One region of the Kitasatospora hibisci genome, then DNA from elsewhere that is predicted to be linked to it. Evidence: riboswitches for the same ligand, from Rfam matches in the RefSeq annotation. Region 1 holds a riboswitch; each other region holds the start of a gene.
The links. A riboswitch is a leader RNA that binds a small molecule or an ion and turns the genes downstream of it on or off. The one in region 1 is predicted to bind cobalamin.

Region 1 (7,186 bases):
GCCGACAAGGAGCGCGAGGCCGGCGACGGCTTCGACGGCTCCTGGGTCGCCCACCCCGGTCTGGTCGCCACCTGCCGCACCGCCTTCGACGAAGTCCTCGGCGAGCGCCCGCACCAGCTGGAGCACACCCGCGAGGACGTCGACGTCACCGCCGCCGACCTGCTGGGTGTCCACCGTCTCTCGGCCGGCCTGCCCACCGAGCAGGGCCTGCGCGCCAACGTGGCCGTCGCCCTGCGCTACCTGGTCGCCTGGCTCGGCGGCTCCGGCGCCGTCGCCGTCTTCGGCCTGATGGAGGACGTCGCCACCGCCGAGATCGCCCGCTGCCAGCTCTGGCAGTGGCAGCACCACTGCACCCGCCTCGCCGGCGGCTCCCTCGCCACTGCGGACCTGGTACGACGGCTGATCGACCGCGAACGGGCCACGCTCATCGGCGAGGACGCCGACCCGGCGCTGGTGGACGAAGCGGTGCGCATCCTGGAGGAGACCGCACTCGGCACGGAGCTTCCGCCCTTCGTCACCACCGAGGCCTACGCCCGCCACCTCGTCCGCACCGCCGCCCCGGCCGCCTGACCTGCTCGGCCACCGCATCGACCCTGAGGAGGTAATCACATGAACGGCATCCGCCGTGTCGCCGTCGTCGGTGCCGGGCAGATGGGCTCCGGCATCGCCGAGGTCTTCGCCCGCGCCGGGCTCGACACCGTCGTCTGCGAGAACGGGCGCGACGCCCTGAGCGCCGCCCGCAGCCGGATCGACCGCTCGCTGCACCGCGCCGTCGACCGGGGCCGGATCAGCGAGGAACGGCGCACCGACGCCTGGGCCCACCTGCTCTTCGCCGACGACCTCGAAGCGCTCGCCGACCGCCAGCTCGTCGTCGAGGCCGTCGTCGAGGACGAACGCGTCAAGACCGAGGTGCTCACCACTCTGGACAAGGTGCTCGTCGGCGAGGACGCCGTCCTGGCCACCAACACCTCGGCGATCCCGGTCACCCGGCTCGGCATCACCACCGGCCGTGCCTCGCACGTCCTGGGCCTGCACTTCTTCAACCCGGCCCCGATGATGCCGCTGGTCGAGCTGGTCAGTTCGCTGCACACCGACCCCGCCGTGGTCGGCCGGGTGGAGGCCTTCGCCGCGGACGTCCTCGGCAAGCACGTCGTCCACTCCCGGGACCGGGCCGGCTTCGTCGTCAACGCCCTGCTGGTGCCCTACCTGCTCGCCGCGGTCCGGATGGCCGAGGCCGGGCACGCCGACCCCGAGGACATCGACGCCGGTATGGTCCACGGCTGCGCCCACCCCATGGGCCCGCTCGCCCTCGCCGACCTGATCGGCCTGGACACCGTCGAGGCGATCGCCCGCTCGATGTACGAGGAGTACAAGGAGCCGCTGTACGCGCCCCCGCCGCTGCTCTCCCGCATGGTCGAGGCCGGACTGCTCGGCCGCAAGACCGGCCGCGGCTTCCACATCCACGTCCACCCGCCGGCGTGACGGTCCGTCCGCACCTCCCGCCGCCGGCCACCGCCATCGGCACCACGACGCCCTGGAGGGCGCGCCCCCCGCGCTCTCCGGGGCGTCGTGGTGCCCGGGCGGCTCGGACAGGCGCCGACCGGGCACCGCGCGCGTGCGGTGCCCGGTCGGGTCCGTCCGCGGGTCAGTCCGCCAGTTCCTCCCGCAGGCGGCGGGCGGCGCCGACCAGGCTGTCCAGGGAGGCACGGGTCTCCGGCCAGCCGCGGGTCTTCAGGCCGCAGTCGGGGTTGACCCACAACCGCTCGGCCGGGATGGCGGCGAGGCCGGCGCGCAGCAGGGAGACGGCCTCGTCGATGCTCGGGACGCGCGGGGAGTGGATGTCCCAGACACCCGGTCCGACCTCGCGCGGGTACCCCGCCTCCGCGAGCTCGCCGGCGACCTCCATGTGGGAGCGGGTGGCCTCCAGGGAGATGACGTCCGCGTCGAGGTCGTCGATCGCCGTCATGATCGCGCCGAACTCGGCGTAGCACATGTGGGTGTGGATCTGGGTGTCGACGCGGACGCCGGAGGTGGCGAGGCGGAACGCCTCGGTCGCCCAGGCCAGGTACGCCGGGCGGGCGGCGGACCGCAGCGGCAGGGTCTCGCGCAGGGCCGGCTCGTCGACCTGGACGACCGCGGCGCCGGCGGCCTCCAGGTCGGCCACCTCGTCGCGCAGGGCGAGGGCGACCTGGCGGGCGGTGTCGGCGAGCGGCTGGTCGTCGCGGACGAAGGACCAGGCGAGCATGGTGACCGGCCCGGTGAGCATGCCCTTGACCGGACGGTCGGTCAGGCCCTGGGCGTAGCGGAACCAGTCGACGGTCATCGGGTGGGGGCGGGAGATGTCGCCGGCGAGGACCGGCGGTCGCACGTACCGGGTGCCGTAGGACTGGACCCAGCCGTGCCGGGTGGCGAGGTAGCCGGTGAGCTGCTCGGCGAAGTACTGGACCATGTCGTTGCGTTCGGGCTCGCCGTGGACCAGGACGTCCAGGCCGGCCTTCTCCTGGTAGGCGATGACCTCGCGGACCTCGGCCTCCATCCGTTCCCGGTAGGCGGCCGCATCGATCCGGCCGGCGGTCAGGTCGGCGCGGGCGACGCGCAGTTCGGTGGTCTGCGGGAACGAGCCGATGGTGGTGGTCGGCAGCAGCGGCAGGCCGAGCCGGGCGCGCTGGGCCTCGGCGCGCTGCGGGTAGGCCTGGGCGCGCCGGGCGTCGGCCTCGGTGACGGCGGCCGTGCGGGTGCGCACGGCCGGGTCACGGGTGATGGGCGAGGTGGCGCGGGAGGCCAGGTCGGCGCGGTTGGCGGCGAGCTCGGCGGTGATCGCGCCGGTGCCCTCCCGCAGGCCGCGGGCCAGCAGGGCGACCTCGGCCGCCTTCTGCTTGGCGAAGGCGAGCCAGCGGGCGATCTGCGGGTCGACGTCGCGTTCCAGGCCGGCGTCGATCGGCACGTGCAGCAGGGAGCAGGACGGCGCGACGTCGACCCGCTCGGCGAGGCCGAACAGCGTCGCCAGGGTGGCCAGCGACTTCCCGAGGTCGTTGATCCAGATGTTCCGGCCGTCGACGACCCCCGCGACCAGTCGCTTGCCGGACAGCCCCCCGACGGCCGCAAGATCGCCCAGGTTGGCGGCCGCCGGGCCGGTGAAGTCCAGCGCCAGACCCTCCACGGGGGCCTTGGCCAGGACGGGAAGCGACTCGCCGAGGCGGTCGAAGTAGCTCGCGACGAGCAGCTTCGGCCGGTCGGTGAGGCCGCCCAGCTCGCGATAGGCGCGGGCGGCGGCGTTCAGCTCGGCCGGAGCGCGGTCCTGGACGAGCGCGGGCTCGTCCAGCTGGACCCATTCGGCCCCCGCCGCGCGCAGGTGGGCGAGCAGCTCGGCGTAGACGGGCAGCAGCCGGTCCAGCAGGGTGACGGGCTGGAAGTCGGCCGCGACGCCGGGTGCCGGCTTGGCGAGCAGCAGGTAGGTGACCGGGCCGATCAGCACCGGCCGGGCGGCGTGGCCGAGGACGAGGGCCTCGCGCAGCTCGGCGACCGCCTTGGCCGGGTTCGCGGCGAACACCGTGTCGGGGCCCAACTCGGGAACGAGGTAGTGGTAGTTGGTGTCGAACCACTTCGTCATCTCGAGCGGCGCGACGTCCTGGGTGCCGCGCGCCATGGCGAAGTAGCCGTCCAGCGGGTCGGCTTCGACCGCGGCCCGGTGCCGGGCCGGGATCGCACCGACGGCGAGCGTCGCGTCCAGCATGTGGTCGTAGAGCGAGAAGTCGCCGGTCGGGACCTCCTCGACCCCCGCCTCGGCGAGCTGCGCCCAGTTCTCCCGGCGCAGGTCGGAGGCGGTGGCCAGCAGCGCCCCGGCGGTGACCGCGCCCTTCCAGTACCCCTCGATCGCCTTCTTCAGTTCCCGGCGCCGGCCCTGGCGGGGGTATCCGAACACGGTGGCCACGGTCGCCGCGGCTGCGGACTTCGCTGTCAAGGGACTCTCCTTCGCGAGCCTGGTTCCTCCGGTGCCCGATGACGGCACGAAGGCGCGAAGGGATGACGAACCGGGCGGACGCCCCGCACGCGGGTACTGCTCCGCCTGGTACGCACGCCGACCCGCCCACGAGGTCACCGGATTGCCGCGCGCGAACGGTCGCGCGCGGGCAGTGGCAGGTCTTCGGACTCGTGGGCACGGCCGCCCTGGTTCCAGGGCGGACACCTACTGGCCGTCGCTTCCCAGACCCGACCGGGGCCCAGTGCGTATGACGGCGGTCGTTCCCACTCACCGCTGCGGGGCAGTCCCGGATTCCCACCGGGTTCCCTCTTGCGACGCGCCTGCCTGGCGGACAGGGCGAACCAGCTGCACGGCCAGCTTAGGGGCAGGACGGCGGGAGCTGAACACTGAACCGCGTAAATCGTCCGGATACCGGGACGGGGCCGACCTCAGGACAGGTCGGACGGGGCCTCCGGGGTGCGTGCCGGCTTTCAGCGCCCCGGGGCGTCGGCGAGCTGCTTCTTGTTCATCTTCGAACGAACCTCGATGTTGCGCTGCTTGGCCTCGTTGTACAGCCGGTCGTACGTCGGCCCCCTGCGAGCCCGAGTGCGAACGCAGACCACCGCGCCGCGACGACGACATGTCCTTGGTCGAGGAGCGGCTGGCAGTCCTCGACTCACCGTGCCGGGCGCGCTCCTTGTTCACGGTCCGGGCCGCGATCTCCTTCGCGCGCTTCTCGCTCTCACCACGGTCCTTCGCGCTCTCCTTGATGCGCTCGTACCGACGCTCACGCTTCCCGTTCGAACCGGCAGGCGTGGCTCCTCCTCGCCGGCTCTCTCGTCGTTCGCCTCCCGAAGGCTCTCGTCCCCCGGTTCGATCGGGGCGGAAGGCCCGGCCGAATGTGCCCTCCTCCTGCGGTTGCCCGTCCCGCTGCCCCCGACCGCACGACGAACGCCGAGGCGGAACGGGCGAAGGCGAACCACCCGGGGCCCGGTCGGCCGGGTCCGGTGCCGACGGGGCTTCAGTTATAGTGCCCACGACAAATTCCACGGGTGGGCCGGCCGCGGGCCGTCCTGGGCGTGGACCTCCTCGGCCGTCCCGACGTAGGAGCCGACAAGCGTTGCCCAGAGTGCGAATCGGCTGTCCGGTCACAGCGCGGAACGTGGTGCGCCGCCGTCCGCAGGCCGTGCACGGCGCCGCGGTCCGCCGGCCTCGTCGCTTACCGCCGGCCTGAGAGCACGGGCGCCGGTTCCCCGGGCCGGTCGGACGGCCCACCCCCACCGAGGCCGTACCCCCGCCGGGCACCGCCCGCCGTTCAACACCGTTCACCGGCACCGACGCCCTGTCACCCCGCCCTCCGGACCGCAGGGCCGGTCCGGTACCGAGAGATGGGGAGAGGAGCCGTCATGGCGTCCGTCCGGGAGAGACTGAGCAGCGCACGCGTCCAGGCCTTCATCGGCCGGGACGCGGAGCTCGGGCAGTTCGCGCAGGCCCTGTCCGGTGATCCGCACGCGCCGTTCGCGTTCTACGTGTTCGGGCCGGGCGGCATCGGCAAGTCGACGCTGCTGCGCCGCCTGGCGGACGACGCCCGGACGGCGGGACGGCTCCTCCTCGAACTGGACGGCCGCTTCGTGAGCCGGGACCCGGCCGACTTCGAACGGAGCGCCGCCCCGTTCCTGGACGTGCCCGGGACGGTCCTGCTGGTCGACTCCTTCGAGCACTGCCAGTGGCTGGAGAGCTGGCTGTGGCAACGGTTCCTGCCCCGCGCCGCCGACGACACCCTGGTGGTCCTGGCCGGCCGCCTCGCCCCGCAACCCCAGTGGACCGCCGACCCCGCCTGGGCCGGGCTGCTGGCCGTCCGCGAACTGGAGCCGTTCACCGAGGAGCAGGCCCGGAGCCTGCTGACCACGGCTCAGGTCCTCCCCCAACTCCGTGAGCGGGTGCTGCGCTTTGCAGGCGGCAACCCGCTGGCCCTCTCCCTCGCGGCCGCCGCGAGGACGGCCGACTGGAACCGGGAGGACGTCTGGGCCCCCTCGGCCGACGTCCTGCGCACCCTCCTCTCCGGCCTGATCGGCGAGGTGCCGAGCGCGGCCCACCGCCGCGCCCTGGAGGTGGCGGCCCAGGCCTACTCGACCTCGGAGGAACTGCTCGCCGCCGTCCTGCCCGACGAGGAGGCCCACCCGCTCTTCGCCTGGCTCCGGGACCTGCCCTTCATGGAGTCCACCCACCGGGGCCTCCATCCGCACGACGCCGCGCGCGAGACGCTGGCCGCCGACCTGCGCTGGCGGGCCCCCAACGCCTTCGTGACGATGCGCCACCGACTCGCCGAAGAGTACCTGCGACTTCTGCGCGAGGCACCCGAGGAGCGGGTCTGGACCGTCACCGACGAACTCTTCTACCTCTTCCGCGAGGGGGAGATCGTGGCGCGGCTGCGCACCTGGTCCCGCGAGGACGAGGTGCACGACCGGCCCCTCACCCCGGACGACCTCGACGTCGTGCTGCGCATGGCCGCGGAGACCGAGGGTCCGGCCTCCGCGGAGCTGGTCCGCTACTGGGCGGCGCGCCAGCCGCAGGCCTTCAGCGTCTACCGCCTGGTGAGCACCGGCCGGATCGTGGCGTTCACCGCCCGCCTCGCGCTGCCCGCCCCCGCCGACCCGGAGGATCTGGCCACCGATCCGGTCGTGGCGGCCGCCTGGGCGTACACCGACGCCACCGCGCCGGTACGGCCCGGCGAGCACATCGGCGTCAGCCGCTTCACGGTCTACCCCGAGCGCTACCAGATACCCTCGCGCGTCATCGACCTGAGCAGTTCCCGCGCCCAGGCGGAGTCCGCCCGCGCCCGTGGACGCGCCTTCGGCTTCGCCGTCTGGCGGGACGCGGAGACGTGGGCCGCGCGCGTCAAGGGCAGCCTCGCCGACACCGGCGCCCGCCCGCGGGTCGGCGATCACACGTACGGCGTGTTCGGCGTCGACTGGCGGCAGGTGCCCGTCGAGACGTGGCTGCGCCACTTCATCGCGGCCACCGCCGTGCCCGTCCAGGCCGGGCCGTCGGGTGTCTCGCGCGGCGCGTTCGACCAGGCCGTGCGCGAGGCCCTGGCCCACTGGCGCGATCCGGGCGCCTTCGCCGCCTGCTCCCTCATGCGCGCCCGTCTGGCGGCCGACTTCGAGGAGCCCGTCGAGGTGTTGCGCGAGCTGCTGCGCCGGACCGTGGACGACCTCGGCCGCG
Region 2 (7,186 bases), 5.8 Mb from region 1:
CGACGTAGGAGCGGCCCATCGCGGCGGCGTCCAGCAGCAGGTCCACCACGTGGTCCTGGAGCAGGTTGACCTCGTCGATGTAGAGCACGCCGCGGTGGGCCTGGGCGAGCAGTCCCGGCTCGTACGCTTTGACGCCCTCGGCCAGCGCCCGCTCCAGGTCCAGCGAGCCTACGATCCGGTCCTCGGAGACGCCGACCGGCAGTTCGACCAGCCGGGCCGCGCGTGCCGACGCGTGCGCGCCGTCGTGCGCGCCGTCCGGGCACTGCGGGTCCGGTGCGGCCGGGTCGCAGGCGAAGCGGCAGCCGTCGACGGTGGCGATGGACGGCAGCAGGCCGGCCAGCGCGCGCACCATGGTCGACTTGGCGGTGCCCTTCTCGCCGCGCACCAGCACCCCGCCGACGGCCGGGGAGACGGCGTTGAGCAGCAGCCCGAGCCGCAGGTCGGCCATGCCGACGATCGCGGTGAACGGGTAGCGGACGTCACTCATGATTCTCCAAGGGGGCCCCGGGCGGCAGGAACGGCAGCGCGCCCGCGGCCGGCACCCCGCCCTCGATCAGCTTCCACAGCGCGTCGGTGTCCGCGTGCTCCTCGATCAGGTCGCCCAGCCGGTCGAGCCGGGCCTCGCGCGCGGCGGCGAAGGAGGTGTCCGGGGCGGGGACGAAGTCCCGGCCGGCGGCGGCGGCCACCTCGCCCAGCAGGGCTCGCCGGAAGCCGTCGTTCTCCAGCGCGCCGTGCCAGGTGGTGCCCCAGACCGCGCCCACCCGGCAGCCGTCCAGGAAGGGCGCGCCCCCTTCGACGGTCACCACTCCGTGGTGGATCTCGTACCCCTCCACCCGCTGCCCGTAGGCCTCGCCGACCGGCCTGCCGAGCACCTTCTCGGCGCCGAACCGGACGTGCGTCGGCAGCAGGCCGAGTCCGTCCACCGCGCCGGCCCGGGACTCGACCCCGTCGACGATCCCGCGCGCGAGCATCTGGTAGCCGCCGCAGACGCCGAGCACCGGCAGCCCGGCCGCGGCCCGCGCCCGGAGGGCCGGCTCCAGCCCGCGCCCGCGCAGCCAGGCCAGGTCGGCGACGGTGGCCCGGGTGCCCGGCAGCACCACCAGGTCGGCGTCGGCCAGCTCCTCCGGTCGGGTGGCCCAGCGGACCAGCACGCCCGGCTCCTGGGCCAGCGCGTCCACGTCGGTGAAGTTGGAGAGCCGGGGGAAGCGCACCACCGCCACCCGCAGCACGTCCCGGCCCACCGGCCCGCGGCCCTCGGCGCGGTCCACCACGGTGGTGAGGTCGAGCGAGTCCTCGGCGTCCAGCCAGAGCCCCGACAGCATCGGCAGCGTGCCGAGCACCGGACGGCCGGTCAGCTCGCGCAGCATCTCCAGCCCGGGGGCGAGCAGCCGTGCGTCACCGCGGAACTTGTTGACGAACCAGCCGGCCACGTGGCGCTGGTCCTGCGCGGAGAGCAGCGCCAGCGTCCCGTACATCGCCGCGAACACGCCGCCGCGGTCGATGTCCCCGACCACGACGACCGGGAGCCCGGCGGCGGTGGCCAGGCCCATGTTGGCGATGTCCCGGTCCCGCAGGTTGATCTCGGCCGGCGAGCCGGCGCCCTCGCAGACCACCACGTCGTAGCGGCGGCGCAGGTCGGCCAGGCACTCCAGGGCCCGCTCCAGCAGCACGGGCTTGCGCTCGCGGTAGTCCAGCGCGCCGACCTCGGCCACCGGGCGGCCCAGCAGCACCACCTGGCTGCGGCCGTCCGCGCCGGGCTTGAGCAGCACCGGGTTCATCGCCGCCTCGGGCTCCACCCGGGCCGCCTGCGCCTGCATCGCCTGGGCCCGGCCGATCTCGGCGCCGTCGGCGGTGACGAACGAGTTCAGCGACATGTTCTGCGCCTTGAACGGCGCGACGCTGACGCCCTGCCGGGCCAGCCAGCGGCAGATGCCCGCGGTGACCACGCTCTTGCCCGCGTCCGAGGTCGTCCCGGCGACCAGCAGCGCGTTGCTCATGCCCTTCCCCTCCTGCCCAGGACCGCCCGGAGCAGCAGGTGCCCCGCGACCGTCGTACCCAGGGCCAGCCCGCCCACCCGCCGGGAGAGCAGGCAGGCCCGTTCGATGTCGTCCACCCCGACCGGCCGCAGCTCCGCACCGAGGACCGGCCGGTGCTCGACCCGGTCGCCGTAGTTGAGCGTCCCTCCCAGGCGGACGCCGAGGGCGCCGGCGAAGGCCGCCTCGGCCTGGCCCGCGTTGGGGCTGGGGTGCGCGGAGCCGTCCCGGCGCCAGACCCGCCAGGCGGTCCGGGGCTCGGGCGCGGCGGCCACGGCGAGCAGTGCGGTCAGCCGGGCACCCGGCCAGCCCGCCACGTCGTCCAGCCGGGCCGAGGCCCAGCCGAACCGGGTGTGCCTCGGCGAGCGGTGGCCGACCATCGCGTCCAGGGTGTTGACGGCGCGGAAGGCCAGCAGCCCGGGTGTGCCCGCGACGGCGCCCCAGACCAGCGCGTTCACCACGGCGTCGGCGGTGTTCTCGGCGACCGACTCGACGACCGCGCGGGCCACCTGCTGCTCGTTCAGCGCGCTCGGGTCGCGCCCGCACAGGTGCGGCAGCCGGGCCCGGGCCGCCGTCAGGTCTCCCGCGGTGAGCGAGCGGCCGATGGTCCGGGCCTCCCGGGTGAGCGAGGTGCCGCCGAGCACCGTCCAGGTCGCGGCGGCGGCCAGCGCGGCCCGCCCGCCCGGGCGCCGGGCCAGCAGCCGCTCGGCGGCCGCCGCGGCGGCCGTGACGGTGCCCACGCAGAGCGCGGTGTAGGCGGCGCCGACACCTCGGTCGTCGCGCCAGATCCGGCGTTCCAGGCGGCCGGCCGCGCTGCCGAAGAGCGCCACCGGGTGGCCGCGGCGCGGGTCGGCGAACCGGGCGTCGGCGAGGCTGCCGGCGGCGGCGCCCAGGGCGAAGGCGGCGGCGCGGGTCAGCGGGCGCACGGCGGGCAGGGGAGGTCTCGGTGGGGCTGGGCAGCCTGCATCGCGTGCGTGTCCTCACTCAGGGTCCGCGCCCTGGATCGACGTACCGGGGGCGAGAGTTTCCTGGCTTCCGGGTCGAACGCACGCCCGCGCCTTCCAGCGGCTTCTGACGGCCCGCCGTGGCAATCGTGTCGGACGTGCTCCCCGGTGACAGTGGCGGGACCGCGCCGGACTCGCACCGGCTTCCTCTGCATGCCTCCGTATTGGCTGAAGGATCCCATCACGCGGCCGAACCGCGAGTCAACCAAGGTCGCGGAGGGGTTGGTCACACGGCCTCACGCCGCCGCACCCCCGTCCTCACCGTTCCCGACCACGTCGCTATCTCCGATCACGACCGCCGCAGGCGCATGACAGGCTGTGGGATCGTCCATCCGCCTGGAGGTACCTCCAGTCCCGCTTCGTGCGTTCGGCGGCTGGGGCGCCGGTGGACCGGACCCCTACGGTCGGCGCATGCGACGCAGACAGCCACCCGCCCTGCCGCCGGTGCCCTTCTCCCCGGCGGCCGCCCGCGCGCACCGCGCCGGCCTCGGACTGACCCCCGAGCAGGTCGCCGGTGCAATGGCCGCGCACGGGGTCCGGTTGCTGCCGGCCCACGTGCTCGGCTGGGAGGGCGGCGAGCTGCGTCCGACCGAGGAGGAGTTCATCGCCCTGGCCCGGGCGCTCTGGTGCCCGCCCGCCCAGCTGATGGGCGCCCACCCGGCCCGGCTGCGGGACTTCCGGGTGGCCCGGGAGCTCAACCAGGAGGCTGCGGCCCGCCGGATCGGCATCGCGCTGCGTCACTACCAGCAGGCCGAGGCGGCCGACCGCTGGGACGGCGACGAGGCGCAGACCCATGCGCTCGCCCAGGTGCTCGGACTGCGGCTGCGCGAGCTGGTCGCGGTGACGGGCCGTCGGGAGGAGCTGGACCAGCGGTTGAAGCAGTGCGTGGACGGCCGCTGGCAGGCGCACGTCCGTGCGATCGGCCGGATCGTGCCGGTGCACGAGGAGGACCTCGCCGCTGTGCTGGCGGAGCTGCAGAGCGAGTACCAGGTCTCCTCGCACTGGGGCGCCGGCAGCTGGGGATCCCCGGTGCCGGCGGCCGGTGCCGCCGGCACCGGGGACCAGCCGGTCGGCGAGCGGTTCTGGGAGCTGCTCGGCCGCCGGCAGACCGACATCCCGGTGTGACCGCCGGGTTCTGACCGGCCGCCCGTCCCGGGTCCCGACCGCGCAGGGGTTCCCGGTATGACCCGGACGGCCGCGTCCGGTGGCCGCCCGCAGCCCCCGCGAGTGGACTGGTGCGCACAGAGTGCCCAGTCCGCGACCGACAGAGCGGGGAGCGATATGCGTTGGGGAACCGCGGCCGCCGTGGCGGCCGCCGCCGTCGGAACCGGGGTCGCCGTGCTGGTGATCGGCCGCCGGGCGTCGGAGCGGATGGTCCGTCCGACCGCTGCCCGCGAGGCGCCCGGCGGTCCCGTCCTCGTGCAGGCCCTCGGGGCCGGCCGGGTCACCTTCACCCCGGGCCCCGAGAGCGCCCGGCCCGGCCGCTGGGGCGTCGAGTGGGCCGGCGGCGGGCACGCGGTCGTCGACGAGATCCTGCACCGGGACGACCGGGGCGTCACCCGTCGCCTGGTCCGGGCCGACCGGGGCACGCTGACCGCCGGCACCGAGGTCCGCTTCACCCCCCGGGTGTACCTGGGTGACCCGATCGGGGCACTCGGCCTGGCGTACGGCGAGACCGCCGCCCAGGGCGAGCTGGGCGCCCTCCCGGCCTGGTACCTGGACGGCAAGCGCGGCACCTGGGTCGTCCTGGTGCACGGCCCGGAGGCGGACCGCCAGCAGGTCCTCCCGGTGCTTCCGGTCCTGGACCGGCTCGCCCTGCCGGCCCTCGTCGTGACCTACCGCGGCGACGCAGGCGCGCCCGCCTCCCCGGACGGCCTCGGCCATTTCGGCGAGACGGAGTGGCGGGACGTCGAGGCGGCCGTCCGGCTCGCGCTGGACAACGGCGCCGCCCGGATCGTCCTCTACGGCTGGTCGGTCGGGGCCACCATCGCCCTGCAGGTGGCCGCGCGGTCCGCCTGGGCCTCCTCGATCGCCGGCCTCGTGCTGGACTCGCCGGTGCTCGACCTGCCCGCCTCCGCCCGCCGGGGCGCCGCCCGGGCCGGCTTCCGCGGCACCGCCGCCGACCTCGGCGCGCTGGCCGCCGAGGGCCGCACCGGCGTGGACCTGGCCGGCTTCACCCGGATCGCGGACGGCGCCGACCTGCGGGCGCCGACCCTCGTCCTGCAGAGCCCGGACGACCGGATCGCCCCCTGGAGGGCCGCCGCCCGCCTGGCGGCCCTGCGCCCCGACGTGGTCAGCCTCCAGGCAGTCCCGGACGGCGAGCACGCGGCGCTCTGGAACGCCGACCCGGGCGCCTACGAGGAGCTGCTGCGCCGCTGGCTCACCCCGCTGCTCTGACGCCGCGGGAGGGCCGTCCGCCCCCTCCCACCTCCCCGGTCGCACCCCCGGAGGGTTTCCTGGCGTGGTCACGTCATTCAGTTTCGGCCAGGCGGTTTGGGGCCTGTTGCCCGATCTTGTGGACCCGCTGCCGCCGCCCACCGGTACCGGAGGCGAACCGGATGTGACAGATGGCCGGTACAAGGGGAAGACTGCTCGACGTGACGTCTCGGAACCCGCGCGACCGTGATGCCCCGCTCCCGCCGACGATCGGTTCCGGTGCGACGGTGACCCGTCTGCCCGGCACGGCCCACCGCCCCGCCGGCGCCAGGCCGGGCGGTCCCGGCGTACCCCGCAGGCGAGGGCCGGCACCCGCACCGGGCCGGGGCCGGGTCCCGGTGCCCGAAGGCTTCCCCGCCCCCGCCGAGCTCGCCCCGCTGGCCCGCCGGATGCTGGTCGACGCCGTCCGCATCGCCCGCTGGGCGGGCGAGCTCTCCGAGGTCGACAAGCGCGGCGAACTGCTCCCGGACGACGCCCGTGCCGCCGGCCGCGCCCTCGCCATGACGGTCGGCGCCGCCGCCAAGGCCTGGGGCCAGGCGCTCCTGGTCGGCCTGGTGGAGGCCCGGGACGGCGGCGCCGCCCCCGGCTGGCGCCTGCACGCCTGGGAGCACGACGACGAGGCCGTGGTCCGCGGCTGGTCGGCGCTGTTCGACGCCTGGACGCTGCTCGCCCCGGTACCGCCGGCCGCCCTGCGCGGCGTCTTCGCGGTGCTCGCCGGTCAGGCCGTCGACCAGGCGCCGCAGCTGCTCTCCTTCCTGCACCTGGTGGCCGGCCCGGTGGCCGACAGCGAGCTGCTGGAGCTGCTGCGCCGCGGCCTGGACGAGCGCAGGGTGGCCGGCGGCACTGCCGCGCTGTCGCTGTCGCCCGTCCCGCACGCCGCCTCCGCGGTCTCGGCGGTCCGCGGCACCTGCCGGGAGCCGCAGATCGACACCCCCGCCGCGCCCGGCGACGTCGCCGCCGTCCTGGACTGGATGCTGGACGGCCTGGCCGCCGTCGGCGCAGTGGTCCGCAAGGACGACGCCGCCGAGCTCTCCCCGCTCGGGCACTGGGCGGTCCGGGCCAAGCTGGAGGAGATCTGCACGGTCGCCCAGACCGCCGCCGGGCACATCGAGCAGAGCGCCCTCGAACTCCTGAACGCCTGCGCCGACTACTCGCCCGGCCCCGCCCGCGCCGAGTTCCGCGCCTGGGTGGCCGCCCGCCCGGCCGACCGGGCGGTGGCCGAGCTGCTGGATGCCGCGCAGGGCGACGACGCGCTGGTCCGCGGCCTCGCCTTCGAGGCCCTGCGGGTGGCCGGCCCGACCGCCGAGCAGGCCGTCCGGGCCGCCGTGGACGAGCCGGTGCTGCGCCCGTACGCGCTGCTCTGGCTGGCCGAGCAGTCGGACGAGGGGGTCTCCCCGGCCGACGTGCTGGGTGCGGAGGACGCCGCCTGGCTCTGGGTGGACACCGCCGCGGCCGTCCTGGAACACGGCGAGACCGAACTGCTGGTGGGCCACGTCGAGGGCGCCTCGGCCGGCGACCCGGTGCGGCTCTTCGCCCGCGCCCGGCAGTCCGGGCACCCCCGGGCCGCCTCGGTGCTGACCGCCGTCTCCGGTGTCCACCCGGACCCGGGCGTGGCGCGCGCCGCCCGCCGCTCGGCGTTCAGCGTCCACCGCGGCGGCGCCTGAGCGACCGGGGGCCCGGGCCGCTCCCCGCGGCACCGGCGGGCCCGAAGGC
Region 3 (7,186 bases), 1.7 Mb from region 1:
ACGGCGCCACCTCGTACGCCGGGCTGGTCGAGCGCTGCACCGCACTCGGCAAGGAGTTCGGCTTCGAGGTCGAGGTCCACGAGACCAACTCCGAGCAGCGGATGGTGGAGTGGCTGCACGAGGCGGCCGACGGCCGGGTGCCCGTGGTGATCAACCCGGGAGCCTTCACCCACTACTCGTACGCGATGCGGGACGCCGCGGCCCAGCGGACCGCCCCGCTGATCGAGGTGCACATCTCCAACCCGTACGCCCGGGAGACCTTCCGGCACACCTCGGTGATCGCCGCGGTGGCCTCCGGCACGATCGCCGGATTCGGGCTCGGTTCGTACGAACTGGCCCTGCGCGCCCTCGCCGAGCAGCTCACCACGCGCTGACGCCTGCTCGGACGGCCCGGCGGCGGACTGTGCCCGCCGCCGGGCCGGCGTGTAGTGTCCCCGCTGAAAGAAGTCGGGAGGTGACCGTGGCGCAGTACACCGAGGGTGGACAGGTCCCCCCTCGTCCCGTCGCTCCGCCGGCCCCGCCGTATCCGGGCAGCGCGACCGCCGCTCCTCCGCCTCCGCCTCCGCCTCCGCCCTCGTCGGCGGCCGGGGTGCCGCAGACCGGACCGGTCGCGGTCCGGTCCGCACAGTCCCAGTCCGGGCAGTCCTCGTCCGCACAGTCCCAGTCCGGGCAGTCCTCGTCCGGGCAGTCCCCGTCGGGCCAGTCCTCGTCCGGGCAGTCCCCGTACGGCGGCCACCCGGCCGGACCCCGGCCGGTGCCCGCGCCCACGTCGGCCTCCGCTCCCGGGCACTCGCACGCCACCGCGGCATCCGTGCCGGCCGGTGGCACCGGGCACTTCCTGCTGCCCTCCGGCGCGCCCGTGCAGCTCCCCGCCCACCCGCCGCAGCCGCACGCGCCGACCGGACCACTGGCCGTGCTGCTGATCGGCCCGGCCGGCGCGGGCAAGACCACGGTCGCCCGGCACTGGGCCGAGCGGCGCCGGACGCCCACCGCGCACATCAGCCTGGACGACGTCCGGGAGTGGGTGCAGTCGGGTTTCGCCAACCCGCAGTCCGGCTGGAACAGCGCCTCCGAGGCGCAGTACCGGCTGGCCCGCCGCACCTGCGGCTTCGCCTGCCGCAACTACCTCGCCAACGGCATCTCCTGCATCATCGACGACGCCGTCTTCCCCGACCGCCCGGCCATCGGCCTCGGCGGCTGGAAGCGCCACATCGGGCCCGGCATGATCCCGGTCGTGCTGCTGCCCAGCCTGGACTCGGTGCTCAGCCGCAACGCCCGGCGCAGCGGCAACCGCCGGCTCGGCGACGAGGAGGTGGCCCGGATCCACGGGCGGATGGCCGGCTGGTACAACTCCGGGCTGCCGATCATCGACAACTCCCACCTGGACGTCGCCGCCACCGCGGCCGAGCTGGACCGGGCGATCCTGGCCCGACTGATGGGCATCCCGGTCCGCTGAGGCCTCCTGTGCGGGGCTGTCTCGGCGCCGGGGCCGTCCCGGGGCCGCGGCGGTGTCGGTGCCGGCTGCGATGATGGACGCGTCCTCATCGACCACCCCGGGGAGCTGACGCCCGTGCCGGAAGGCCACATCATCCACCGCCTCGCCGCCGAGAGCAGCACGGCCTTCGGCGGCCGCCCTGTCCGCGCCTCCAGCCCCCAGGGTCGGTTCGCCGACGGCGCCGCGCTGGTCGACGGGCAGGTGCTGACCGGGGCCGAGGCCACCGGCAAGCACCTCTTCCTCGGCTTCGAGGGCGGTGCCTGGGTGCACATCCACCTCGGCCTCTACGGCGGCCTCACCTTCGGCGAGGGCGCCGCGCCCGAGCCGGTCGGCCTGGTCCGGCTGCGGCTGGCGAACGGCGACGCCTACGCCGACCTGCGCGGCCCCAACACCTGCGCGTTGATCACCGGCGCCGAGAAGGCCGCCGTCGCCGCCCGGCTCGGGCCGGACCCGCTGCGCACCGACGCGGACCCGGACGCCGCCTGGCGGCGGATATCGGGTAGCCGGACGACGGTCGCGGCGCTGCTGATGGACCAGAAGGTGCTGGCCGGTGTCGGCAACGTCTACCGGGCCGAGGTGCTGTTCCGCCACGGCATCAACCCGCACCGGGCCGGCCGCGACCTCACCCGCGCCGAGTGGGACGCGGTCTGGGCCGACCTGGTCGCCCTGATGCACGAGGGCGTCGGTGCGGGCCGGATCGACACCGTCCGCCCCGAGCACACCCCCGAGGCGATGGGCCGCCCCCCGCGGGTGGACGACCACGGCGGCGAGGTCTACGTCTACCGCCGGGCCGCCATGCCCTGCCTGATCTGCGGCACCGACGTCCGCACCGAGGAACACGCGTCCCGCAACCTCTTCTGGTGCCCCCGCTGCCAGCAGACGTAGCAGGGCGTTCCCCGTTGTCATGATGCCGGCCCAGGATCCGCCGTACGCTGGGGGACGGCGTGGAGGGAGCAGCGGGGCGGATGGACGCGTACGAGACGGCCAACACCATGTCAGGCACGGTGCACGGATACGTGGTGCAGGGGCACAACGTCGAGCTGCACGTGCCGTCCGGCGCGCAGCCCGCGACGCCGCACCAGGTGCGCAAGCCACGCCCGGTCTTCGTCAACCGGGAAGGCGAGCTTTCCGCGCTCGTGGCGGCGCTGGGCAGGGCCGCGGACGGCGGGCCGGCCGTGGTGGCCTTCACCGGGCTCGGCGGCGTCGGGAAGACGGAGCTGATCGCCCAGTTCGTCCATCGGTACGGCGTGCACTTCCCGGACGGTGACCTCTACGCCGACCTCGCGGCCCACCGCCACGACGGCGAGGTCGATCTCGGGGCTGTGCTGGGCGGGTTCCTGCGGGCGTTCGCGGTGGAGCGGGTGCCGGACACCCTTGAGGAGCGGGCCGCGCTGTACCGGACGGTCACGGCCGAGCGTCACGTCCTGCTCTTCCTGGACAACGTCGAGCGGGCCGCCGAGGTACGGACCCTCTTCCCGTCCGCCGGGTTGGTGGTGGTCGCCGGCCGCCGGCGCCTCCCGGGTCTGCGCCTGGACGGGGCCGAGGTGCTGGATCTGGCGCCGCTGGGTACCACGGCCGGCGCCGCGTTGGTTCGGCGCTGGCTCGGGCCTGAGCGGGGCAGCGAGCAGGAGCTCAGGGAACTGGTCGAGCAGTGCGGCGGTCTGCCGCTGGCGCTTAACGCGGTCGGGTTCCAGCTACTCGACCGCGGCCGTCTGGGTGTGGGCCAGGTGTTGGCCGAACTGTCCGACCGGGAGCGTGGGTTGTCATCGTTCAGTAATGAGGAGGGCGGTGTCGACGGCGTCCTGGACTCGGTCTACCGGCGGCTGCCCCGGACCACCCGGGAGCTCTACCACCTGATCGGGGTGAATCCCGGCCCGCTGGTCTCGGCCGAACTTGCCGCAGCCGCGGGGATCGAGCAGGTGGACCAAGGCCTGGCCGAGCTGCGCTCCGCGCACCTCCTGGACGATGTGGTGGACGAGGGCCCGGACGAGCACTACCGCGCCCACGACCTGGTCCGGCGCCACGCGTATGAGCGGGTCCGAGAGCTTCCGGAGCGTTCCGGGTTGTTCGCCCGCGTGGTCGAGTACTACCGGGGCCGGGCGTTCCTGGCGGACGTCGCGGTACTCGGATCGCGGCTGCGGCTGCAGGAGCCGGCCGGGGAAGGGCTGCCGGCGTTCACGTCCGGCGCGGCGGCGCTGGACTGGCTGCGAACCGAGCGGGCCAACCTGCGTGAGGTGGTCCGGGCGGCCGGTGAGCAGGGCAGGCACGGCGACGTCTGGCGGCTCTGCGAGTCGCTCTGGCCGCTCTACCACGGTGGTAAGCACTACGACGACTGGGTCGAGACCCACCGGCTCGGCGTCGACTCGGCCCAGCGGGACGAACGTCCGGACGCCGTGGTCCGGATGCGCAACCAGCTCGCTCGGGCCCACTACGAGCTTCGGGACTTCCCGCGGGCGATCGAGCAGCTGGTGGCCGCGTCGGAGCTGGTGCCGCTGGTGGTCGACCCCCGCCTGGTGGGCGTGCTTCACGAGACGGAGGGCCTGCTCTGCCTGGCCGACGGGCGCCCGGAGCGGGCCGTCGAGCTGTTCACCCTGGCCCGGGCGGAGAACGAGGGCGACGCGCACGGTGTGGTCGTACAGGGCTACAACCTCGCACAGGCGTTGATCGCGGTCGGCCGCCCTGAGCAGGCGGTGGCCGTCCTGGACGAGGCGACCGAGCTGGCCGAGGCGGAGGACGACGGCCCGATGCTGATGCGGCTCGCGCTGGTGGGGGCGTGTGCCCGCCGGGCGCTGGGGCTGCTGGACGAGGCCGCCGCCCTGGCGGCGGAGGCCGGTCGGCGGGCGCTTGCCCTCGGCCAGCGACTGAAGGAGGCCGAGGCGTTGAGGCTGCTCGTGACCCTGGCCGAGGAATCGGGCGACAGCGGCCTGGCCGAGCGCAGCCGCTCCCGACTCGGCGAGCTCGGAGACGAGGAAGCGCATATCGGGAGGGGCGGAACGTGATGAGGGTGGTGTTCGCCGGTGCGGACGGGGGAGTGTGCGCTGAGGCCGACCGCACGACGCCCTCGGTGGGTCTGCGCTCAGTTCGCTGGTCGACCTGGTCGGCGCGGTAGCGGGTCGCCGAGCTCACGGGCGCGCGACGGCGCCCGGGGAAACCCTCAGCCGGCTGCGGTGGCGGTGGGGGTGTCGTGGGCGGCGGCGCAGGTGTTGAGGAGGGGGCGCATGGCGTCGTCCACGAGCCGGTAGCGCACGACGCGTCCGTCCTTGTCTCCGGTGACGACGCCGGCCGTCCTCAGGAGCCGCAGTGCCTGGGAGACGGCGGGGTCGCGCATGCCGGTGGCAACCGCGAGGTCGGTGACGGCGAGTGGCCCGGCGCGGTGGAGAGCGAGCAGCAGGGCGAGCCGTCCGGGGTCGGCGAGCAGCGAGAACCGCTCGGCCCAGGACCGGACGTGCCCGGTGTCGCCGATCGCGGCGATGGCCTCGCAGACCCGGTGTCCGTCGATGGTGCGGTGGCCCGCGCGGTCGGCCGGTACGAGATGCATACGGACATTCTTGCAGCCCCGGCCCTGTGATCCTTGACACCTGCGCAGGTGCGCAGCCTTGCAAGGATGTGCGCGGGCCCCCTACGGTGTTGCCCGCCGTGGTGCTCGGGAAGACCGGTGACGGACCCTCAGGGGTCCGGAGTCCGGAGCGGCCCTCGCCACTGTGATCGGGGGGAATCGTCCGTACCCCATGACGCCACTGGGTGCCTCGCGCGCCTGGGAAGGCGGGTACGGAAGCCCCGTCAGCCAGGAGACCGGCCACGGCATCTCACGAACGTCATTCCACGAGGTGCTGGAGCGTGATCCCAGGATGACCCTGCCCGAAACCGCCGCTGCTCCGGCGGCGCCGTCCGTCCTGCCGACCTTCCGGTGGCGCCGCGAGGACACCGTCCGCACGGCCGGGCTGATGGGGGTGATCCTGGCCATGCACGTGGTGGCCTTCGGGACGCTCGTCTTCCTGGTCGCCCCCGAGAAGTACGAGGTCGGCACCCAGGTCTTCGGGGTGGGCCTGGGCATCACCGCCTACACCCTCGGCATGCGGCACGCCTTCGACGCCGACCACATCGCGGTCATCGACAACACCACCCGCAAGCTGATGGCGGACGGCAAGCGGCCGGTCTCGGTCGGCTTCTGGTTCGCCCTCGGGCACTCCTCGATGGTGGTCCTGATGGCCGCCCTGGTGGCGGGCGGCGCGCAGCTGGCCGACACGCTGATGGACGACGATTCCACCACCCACCAGTGGCTGGGCATGGTCGGCACCTCCGCCTCCGGCGCCTTCCTCTACCTGATCGGTGCGCTCAACCTGGTCGCGCTGTTCGGCATCCTCAAGGTGTTCCGCTCGATGCGGGCCGGTCGGTTCGACGAGGCGGAGCTGGAGGAGCACCTCAACGCGCGTGGCTTCCTGGCCCGCATCCTGAACCGCGCGACCCGCTCGATCACCCGGCCGGGCCAGATGTTCCCGGTCGGCATGGTGCTCGGTCTCGGCTTCGACACCGCGACCGAGGTGACCCTGATGGTGATGGCCGGCTCGGGTGCGGCCTCCGGGCTTCCCTGGTACGCGATCGCCTGTCTGCCACTGCTCTTCGCGGCGGGGATGAGCCTGTTCGACACGCTGGACGGGACGTTCATGAACTTCGCGTACCAGTGGGCGTTCTCCAACCCGGTGCGCAAGGTGTACTACAACCTGACCATCACCGGCCTGTCGATCGCGGTCGCCTTCATCATCGGCACCATCGAGCTGGTCGGGGTGCTCCACGAGAAGCTGGACCTCACAGACCCGGTGAGCGGCTGGATCGCGGACATCTCGCTGGACAACGTCGGCTACGCGATCGTCGGGCTGTTCGTGGTGGTCTGGGCGGCGGCGATCGGGTACTGGCGGATCGCCGGGGTCGAGCAGAAGTGGAGCCCGCAGCCGGTGAAGCCGGGTGCCGGGCCGGCCGAGGACGCCCCCGCCGCCCCGGAGGCGGCGCGGTAGGCGGCCGGCGCCCGAATGTGACGGAGCCTCCCCGGGACCCCGGGGAGGCTCCGTCACGCTCAGCGGGTCAGCGCTCCTCGCGGAAGTCGACGTGCCGGCGCACGACGGGGTCGTACTTGCGCAGCACCAGCCGGTCCGGGTCGTTGCGGCTGCTCTTGCGGGCCACGTAGGTGTAGCCGGTCCCGGCCGTGGACCTGAGCTTGATGATCGGGCGCAGTTCGCTGCGGGCCATGGGTGGTCCTCCTGGGGTCGGCCGGTTCGGCGGGTCGCCGCTCCGGGGTGGCCGCTTCGGCGCCGGCCGGAGGCCGCACACCGAAATGGGAGTCGTTTTCATGCGTCGCATCACAACGCGAGCTCCGGCCCGCCCATTCCCGGGAGCGAGGTGGGAGCGCGGTGGGGGAGCGCCGCGGGCCGGGCCTCGGGTGGGGGCGCTCGGCGGGCGGATCGGGGTGGGCCTCCGTAGGCTCGACCCATGTCTGATGCGTACGCGGGCCGGCGGGAGCGGCTGAGGGAGCACTGCAGTGCGACCGGGGCCGACGCGGCGCTGATCACCCGCGCGGCGAACGTGCGGTACCTGACCGGGTGCCCGCCGTGCGGCGCGACGCTGCTGCTCACCCGGGAGCGGGCGCTGCTGGCGCTGCCGGACGACCTGCCGCCCGACGACGCCGGTGAGCACCTG
Region 4 (7,186 bases), 5.1 Mb from region 1:
GGGCCTTCTGGTGGATGGAGGGGATGTTCTCCACCGCGGCGAAGGCCGCGTTGCGGTCCTCCGGGTCGGGCAGGTAGGTGTCCAGCAGCGTCAGGTAGAACTGGACGTGCACGGCCTCCTCGAACAGCTGCCGGCTCAGGTAGAGCCGCGCCTCCGGGGAGTTGATGTGCTTGTAGAGGCTCAGCACCACGTTGTTCGCGACGATCGAGTCACCGGTCGCGAAGAAGGCGACCAGCCGGCCGATCATGTGCCGCTCGCCCTCGCTCAGCTTGGCGAGGTCGGCGACGTCGGAGTGCAGGTCCACCTCCTCCACCGTCCAGGTGTTCTTGATCGCGTCCCGGTACCGGTCGTAGAACGACGGGTAGCGCATCGGGCGCAGGGTCAGCTCGAACCCGGGGTCGAGCAGCATCTTGCGGTCTTCGGGGATGGCGCTCACTGGCAGGCCTCGCAGGACTCGGGGTTCTCCAGGGAGCAGGCGATGGCGTCCTGCTCCTCCTGGGTCATGGTCGGGGTGGGCACGGGCACGGCCGTACGGGCGGTCCCGGACGCGGCCTGGGCGATCCGGGTCGCCGGGCGCGAGCGCAGGTAGTAGGTGGTCTTCAGACCGACCTTCCACGCGTACGCGTACATCGAGCTGAGCTTGCCGATGGTCGGCGCCGCCATGAAGAGGTTCAGCGACTGGCTCTGGTCGAGGTACGGCATGCGCGCCGCGGCCAGGTCGATCAGCGCGCGCTGCGGCAGCTCCCAGGCCGTCCGGTACAGCGAACGGACCTCGGCCGGCAGCCAGTTGAGCTCCTGGACCGAGCCGTTGGCGTCGCGCAGCGCGTCTCGGGTCTGCTGGTCCCAGACGCCCAGCTCCTTGAGCTCGCGCACCAGGTACGGGTTGACCTGCAGGAACTCGCCCGACAGGGTCTCGCGCTTGAACAGGTTGGACACCTGCGGCTCGATGCACTCGTAGACGCCGGCGATCGAGGCGATCGTGGCGGTCGGCGCGATGGCCAGCAGCAGCGAGTTGCGCAGGCCGGTCTCGGCGATCCGGGTGCGCAGCGCGGCCCAGCGGTCGGCCCACTGCGGGGCGGCCGACGGGAAGTGGTCGATGTGCAGCTCGCCGCGGGCGGCGCGGGTCTCGCCGTACGCCTCGTGGCGGCCCAGCTGCTCGGCCAGGTCGGCGGAGCGCTCGTACGCGGTGAGCATGATCCGCTCGGCGATCAGCGTGGAGAGGGCCTTCGCCTCGGCGGAGTCGAAGTCGATCCGCAGCTTGAAGAAGACGTCCTGGAGGCCCATCACGCCGAGGCCGACCGGCCGCCAGCGGGAGTTCGACGTCCCGGCCTCGACGGTCGGGTAGAAGTTGATGTCCACCACGCGGTCGAGGAAGGTCACGGCGGTGCGCACGGTGGCGTCCAGCCGCTCCCAGTCCATCGCGCCGATCAGGTCGGTGGCGGTGGCGCCCTCGGCCACGTGGGCGCCGAGGTTGACCGAGCCGAGGTTGCAGACGGCGGTCTCGGAGTCGTCCGTGACCTCCAGGATCTCCGTGCAGAGGTTGGAGGAGTGCACGGTGCGGCCGGGCAGCGCGGTCTGGTTGGCGGCGCGGTTGGAGGCGTCCTTGAAGGTCATCCAGCCGTTGCCGGTCTGCGCCAGGGTGCGCATCATCCGGGCGTAGAGGGTCTGCGCGGGGATGGTGCGGACGGCCTTGCCGGCCAGCTCGGCCTTGCGGTAGGCCTCGTCGAAGTCCTCGCCCCAGAGGTCGACCAGCTCCGGCACGTCGGCCGGGGAGAACAGCGACCAGTCCTCGTTCGCGTTGACCCGGCGCATGAACTCGTCCGGGATCCAGTGCGCCAGGTTCAGGTTGTGGGTCCGGCGCGCCTCCTCACCGGTGTTGTCGCGCAGCTCCAGGAACTCCTCGATGTCCGCGTGCCAGGTCTCCAGGTAGACGCAGGCCGCGCCCTTGCGGCGGCCGCCCTGGTTGACGGCGGCGACCGAGGAGTCGAGGGTGCGCAGGAACGGGACGATGCCGTTGGACTTGCCGTTGGTGCCCCGGATCAGGCTGCCGCGCGAGCGGATCCGCGAGTAGGAGAGGCCGATGCCGCCGGCGTGCTTGGAGAGGCGGGCGATCTGGGCGTACCGGGAGTAGATCGAGTCCAGGTTGTCGAGCGGCGAGTCCAGCAGGTAGCAGCTCGACATCTGCGGGTGCCGGGTGCCCGAGTTGAAGAGGGTCGGCGAGGAGGTCAGGTACTCCAGCCGGCTCATCAGGCGGTACAGCTCGGCCACCTCGCGCACCGACTGCTCGTCGTCGCCGACCGCCAGGCCACAGGCGACGCGGAGCAGGAAGTGCTGCGGGGTCTCGACGACCTTGCGGGTGATCGGGTGGCGCAGCAGGTAGCGGGACTGCACGGTGCGCAGGCCGAAGTACTCGAAGCGGTCGTCACCCTGCGGGTCGATCAGCCCGTCGAGGGCATCGGCGTGCTTGGCGACGAGGGCGGCGGTGGTGTCGCCGATCAGGCCCTCGGCGTGGCCGACCGCGATCGAGGTGGAGAAGGAGACCACGCCCTGGGTCGCGGCCTCGTCGACGATCTCCAGCGCGAGCAGCCGGGCGGCGAGCTTCGAGTACTGCGGGTCCTCGGCGATCATCGACGCTGCGGCGTCCACGGCCAGCCCGCGCAGCTCGGCGAAGTCCGAACCGGCGTGCCGGCCGCGCAGCGCGGCGGCGGCGACATGGCCGGGGTCCACCTGCGGGAGGTCGGCGCTGCGGTCGGTCAGCACCCGCAGCAGAGCGCCGCCCGGGTCGGAGACCGTCGGGTCGGCGGTGGCGGAGCTGGACACCTGGGCGGGCAGGGTGGCTGAGGCAGCGGTGGTCAAGGCGCTCTCTCCTGGCGGCGATCGGCGGCGGTGGATCGAATCACCGGGCCGTTCGGGGCAGGGGAGCACGGCGCGGCAGCCGGACGGCGTCGCGCGACGGTGTCATCCCCGGCCCGCCCGCGAGGCCCGGACGTACTACTGGTGCTGAAGGCCTCTGCGGGGAGGGCGACCGGCACACCGTCGGCAGGTACTCGGACTCGCGGGCTCGGCTGGAGCCGCCCGCACACCGCTGCGGGGCAGTCCCGGATTCCCACCGGGTTCCCCTGCGTCGACAGCAGGGACGAGCATACATCTAGTGGCGGCTGAGTATGACGGCCCCATATGTAGTGGCGGGCGTGTCGCCGGGCCCGAGTTGTGGGCCCGTCGCGCTCAGTACCTGAGGAACACTTTGTACGTGCCGGAATCGCCGGTCGGGGAGCTGAACTGGGCGATCAGGCGGTAGTGCCCGCCGGCCCCGAGAGCGTCCGTGAGAGCCCGGTTCATGGCGCTCGGCGCGGTGCTGTCGAGGACGACCAGGTTGAACCAGCCGTCCCGGACGGCGGTGACCGTGCCGTCGTCGCCGCGGTGCACCACGCCGGCCCGGTCCTGGTACTCGGTGCCCCGGCGGGCCGAGAACCACTGGTCGGGCTTGCTGACGCTGCCCAGGTAGTACTCCGGCAGCCCCTCGACCTCGGTGAGGTAGCGGCCGTGCGGCTGGGCGTGCAGGCGCAGCACGCTGAGCAGCCGGCCGGAGTCGGGACCGTCCTGGTACCGCAGGGACGCCTGCTCCAGTCCGAGGGCGAGCAGCACCACCCACACCAGGATCCCCAGCTGGGGGTTGCGGAAGTGCGCGCCGACCAGCCTGGTGATGCCCACGCCGGCCAGCGGCGCGGCGAAGAGCATGCCGAACCCGAGGTGCCGGAACATCACGCCCGGGGTGCCCAGGCAGGCGTACAGGACCGGGATCAGCAGCGCCGTCCCGCACAGGGTGGTGCTCAGCGCGGCCCGGCGCAGCCGGGTGGCCGTGATCTCGTCGTCCTCGGGCGACTCGTACATCCGCTCGCGCCGTACGTAGGCGGCTGCCCCGGCGCAGGCGAGCAGCGTGAACAGGCCGCTCCACCGGGCCGCGGAGAGCAGGACCGAGCCGACCGACCGGGCCTCGTGGCCCTGCGTGGGCGACCAGGACGCGACGTCGTCCAGCAGGCCGAACGGCAGCAGCAGTCCGACGGTGCCGACGGCCAGGAGCAGCGCCCGGAGGGCGGCCGGGCCGCGGCCCTTCCGGGCCGAGGCGGAGAGCACCGTGAGGGCGAGCACGGCGGGCAGCGCGACCACGGCGGCGTACTCCGCGGCGACCGCCAGGGCCGCCACCGGCGCGGCCAGCAGCACCAGGGCCACCGGGGCGCGGGCGGTCCGGACGACGATCCAGGCGGCGACCGCGACCAGGGCGATCGCGAGGGCGTCCGGGGCGGCGTAGAAGCCGACCACCACGGTGGACTGCACGACGGCGTACGCGGCGGCGCCGCAGATGGCCACGCGCTCGTTGAAGAGCCGACGGGTCAGCGAGTAGGCGAGGACGGTGGTGACCAGGGCCAGGACCAGGCTGACCACCCGGGCCCCGAAGATCCCGCTCGCGTTCGCGGCGGCGCCGGCCAGCGGCGGGTAGAGCCAGGGCGCGCCGGGGATGCGGTCGACCAGGTCGGTCGTCATCGGGACGCCGTCGAACAGGTGGTCCAGCTCCTGGCGGCCGACGATCATGGCGATGGCCTCGTCGGGGTGCGCGGCGCCGAGCAGGCGCAGCGAGAGCGCCGCCTGGACGGCCAGCACGCCGAAGAGCAGGGCTCGGCCGATCCAGCGCCGCCGGGGGCTGGACGCCGGGTCCCAGCCGGTCACGGGGACGGGCGGGATGGTGTACGGGGCCAGTTCCACGGGCGGGCCGTCGGACGGGTGGAACCGCGGGTCGGCGGGCGCCGGGCCGTCCTCGGGGTGCGCGGACCCGTCCGGGTACCCGGCGTCCTGCGGGTACGCCGCGGCATCGGGGTGCTCCGGCGCGTCGGGGTACCCGGCGTCCTGCCGGTAGGCCGGCTCGTCCGGGTACGCCGGTCCGGGGATCCGGGCCGGCTCGTCCGGGTGCCCGGGGCCGTGCGCCCCGTTCCCGGCCTGCGCGGTGTCCTCCCCCGTCTCCGTCCGGACCGGGGTGTGCGGGATGAACCAGGGGGAGTCGGTCTCTGAGGGCATCATGGGTTCCGGATGTCGAAGCCGTAGCGAGGATCGGACACGCGCTGCTTGTAGTCCGCGAGCGACGGCGGGGAGGTCTCGATGCGCCAGTCCGCCCGTTTCACCATGTTGAACCAGACGAACCCGATGATGTCGTCGTGCGCCTCGATCCCGGTGAAGAGCTGGTCGATGTCGGCACGCTGGCGCTTCCCCTGCTGGGAGGCGGTCTCGCTGATGAAGAACGGCTTCTTGCAGAAGGCGCGGATCTCCGCCATGGTCGCGCCGTAGAGCGTGTCGAAGGTCTTCGGGCCGGTGAGGGTGAAGTAGCCGGTCATACCGGCCCAGTCCACGTAGGTGTCTCCGGGGTAGTACGGCGCGAGCCGGGTGTTGGGCGCCGGGACGGTGATGTTCGGGCTCCAGACCCAGATCACGTTGGTCGCGCCGGCCCGGTCGAAGATGTCGTGGATCCGGCGCCAGGCGCCGACGAAGTCGGCGGCGCTGGCGGCCTGCCGGCCCCACGGGTACCAGTCGCCGTTCATCTCGTGCGCGATGCTGATGGCGATGGGCAGGTTGAGCTTGGCGGCCGCCTTGGCCACGCCCTTGACGTAGTCGTCGGTCTCGCCGGCCGCGATCGCCGCCATCGAGGGGGAGTGCGGCTCCCAGGCCATGAACGGCAGCGCCCCTGCCTCGTAGATCCGGCGGACGCCGGCGGTGTCGAAGCCGTCGCCCCAGCTCGCGTAGTACTCCACGACGTTCGGCTGCTTGCCGATCATGGCGGTGAAGCTGCTCAGCGGGTCCATCTTCGCGGGGACGTCGTCCAGCGCCGTCCCCAGGTACTTGCGGCTCGGCCTGAGCAGCGGCGTGACGTCGTACGGGACGTCGGCGGGGGCCGGCTTCCGGCCGCCCGGGGCGGCGTCGGCGGCGGTCCCGGGGCCGGCCGCCTCCGCGGCCACGGACTCGGGGACGGCGAAGCCCGGGTCCTCGGGTCCGCAGGCGGTGGTCAGCAGCAGGCCGGCGGTCAGTACGGCGATCAGGGCGAGCGGGCGGCGGCCGGCCCGGCGGCGGTGGGCGGACACGGTGATCACACGGCTTCCGTGGGGCGCGGCTGGACCAGGACGCGGCCCACGATGACGGCGTAGAAGAGGCCGGACGCGAGCACCAGCGAGAAGTTGAGCGCGCCCATGGTGAGCATGCGCCAGATCCCGAAACCGACCCAGGCCAGGGCGGTCCCGCCGCCCCAGGCGATCACCCCGATCCAGAACCGGCGGGTCTTGTTCTTCCGGGCGCCGCTGGAGCCGGTCGGCTGCCAGGCCATCCGGTTGCGGCGCAGGATGTCCCAGATGGCGAAGACGTGGGCCCAGCCGTACATCATCCGGGCGGCCCAGGCCTCCAGCCGGTAGGGGTTGCGGTGCCAGAGCGGGAAGATGAGCGTCGCGTACACCAGGCCCGGGACCACCAGCACCGTGTTCTCCCACCGGATCAGGTCGGGCCGCGTGACCAGCAGCACGATCGGTACCAGCGGGGAGATGACGGTGAACAGCGCCGTGTGGATGTAGTAGAAGAAGCCGGACATGTAGCACATCCGGGTGATCGGGCGGAGCTTGGTGCTCCAGAACTTCCTGCTGCCCAGCAGGCTCATCGAGCCGGTGCACCAGCGGTACTGCTGGTTGAAGAAGCCGCCCACGTTGTCGGGGCAGACCCCGGCCGCCAGGGCGACCGGCACGTAGTGCAGGTTCCAGCCCAGCCGGCGCAGGTCGAACCCGGTGTGGACGTCCTCGGAGTGCTCGATCAGCGTGGTGCCGCCGTTCTGCTCCAGGGCGGCCCGCCGGTAGACGGCGCAGCTCCCGACGCAGATCGCGCCGTCGTTGCGTTGCCGGGAGACCTGGACCGTCCGGTAGAAGAGCTCCTGGACGGCGCCGGCGCCGCGCTCGATCCAGTTCTGGGAGTCGAGGATGCGGAAGTACTGCGGGGACTGAACGATCCCCAGCTCGGGATCGTTCTCCATGTAGGGGAGCAGTTCGTCGAGCAGATCGGCCCGGGGCGCGAAGTCGGCGTCGAGGATGAGGATGTAGTCGCTGTCGGAGTTGCGGAATCCGAACTGGAGGTTGCCGGCCTTCTTGAACCACCCGCGGTTGTT

Region 2: it holds a riboswitch for cobalamin, as region 1 does, so the genes downstream of both, ACF9IK_RS10160 (cobalamin biosynthesis protein) here and metE (5-methyltetrahydropteroyltriglutamate--homocysteine S-methyltransferase) in region 1, are expected to answer to the same signal.
Region 3: it holds a riboswitch for cobalamin, as region 1 does, so the genes downstream of both, ACF9IK_RS28680 (HoxN/HupN/NixA family nickel/cobalt transporter) here and metE (5-methyltetrahydropteroyltriglutamate--homocysteine S-methyltransferase) in region 1, are expected to answer to the same signal.
Region 4: it holds a riboswitch for cobalamin, as region 1 does, so the genes downstream of both, ACF9IK_RS13300 (ribonucleoside-diphosphate reductase subunit alpha) here and metE (5-methyltetrahydropteroyltriglutamate--homocysteine S-methyltransferase) in region 1, are expected to answer to the same signal.

The regions. Positions count from the first base shown of each region.
Region 1 is NZ_CP171642.1:8,190,834-8,198,019, reverse strand. Features, by position in the region: gene aceB (malate synthase A) at 1-570, shown strand, start outside; gene ACF9IK_RS35590 (3-hydroxybutyryl-CoA dehydrogenase) at 610-1,482, shown strand; gene metE (5-methyltetrahydropteroyltriglutamate--homocysteine S-methyltransferase) at 1,646-3,961, opposite strand; cobalamin riboswitch at 4,119-4,344, opposite strand; partial or broken gene ACF9IK_RS35580 (plasmid stabilization protein) at 4,453-4,732, opposite strand; gene ACF9IK_RS35575 (ATP-binding protein) at 5,368-7,186, shown strand, end outside.
Region 2 is NZ_CP171642.1:2,378,834-2,386,019, reverse strand. Features, by position in the region: gene ACF9IK_RS10170 (putative cobaltochelatase) at 1-487, opposite strand, end outside; gene ACF9IK_RS10165 (cobyric acid synthase) at 480-1,997, opposite strand; gene ACF9IK_RS10160 (cobalamin biosynthesis protein) at 1,994-2,959, opposite strand; cobalamin riboswitch at 3,053-3,215, opposite strand; gene ACF9IK_RS10155 (XRE family transcriptional regulator) at 3,449-4,162, shown strand; gene ACF9IK_RS10150 (alpha/beta hydrolase family protein) at 4,319-5,434, shown strand; gene ACF9IK_RS10145 (hypothetical protein) at 5,812-7,137, shown strand.
Region 3 is NZ_CP171642.1:6,523,602-6,530,787, forward strand. Features, by position in the region: gene aroQ (type II 3-dehydroquinate dehydratase) at 1-374, shown strand, start outside; gene ACF9IK_RS28660 (AAA family ATPase) at 755-1,456, shown strand; gene ACF9IK_RS28665 (Fpg/Nei family DNA glycosylase) at 1,571-2,380, shown strand; gene ACF9IK_RS28670 (regulator) at 2,440-4,494, shown strand; gene ACF9IK_RS28675 (ArsR/SmtB family transcription factor) at 4,650-5,033, opposite strand; cobalamin riboswitch at 5,116-5,310, shown strand; gene ACF9IK_RS28680 (HoxN/HupN/NixA family nickel/cobalt transporter) at 5,344-6,507, shown strand; gene rpmG (50S ribosomal protein L33) at 6,575-6,739, opposite strand; gene ACF9IK_RS28690 (M24 family metallopeptidase) at 6,980-7,186, shown strand, end outside.
Region 4 is NZ_CP171642.1:3,136,538-3,143,723, reverse strand. Features, by position in the region: gene ACF9IK_RS13305 (ribonucleotide-diphosphate reductase subunit beta) at 1-409, opposite strand, end outside; gene ACF9IK_RS13300 (ribonucleoside-diphosphate reductase subunit alpha) at 433-2,820, opposite strand; cobalamin riboswitch at 3,022-3,148, opposite strand; gene ACF9IK_RS13295 (glycosyltransferase family 39 protein) at 3,226-5,073, opposite strand; gene ACF9IK_RS13290 (glycoside hydrolase family 26 protein) at 5,070-6,134, opposite strand; gene ACF9IK_RS13285 (glycosyltransferase family 2 protein) at 6,131-7,186, opposite strand, start outside.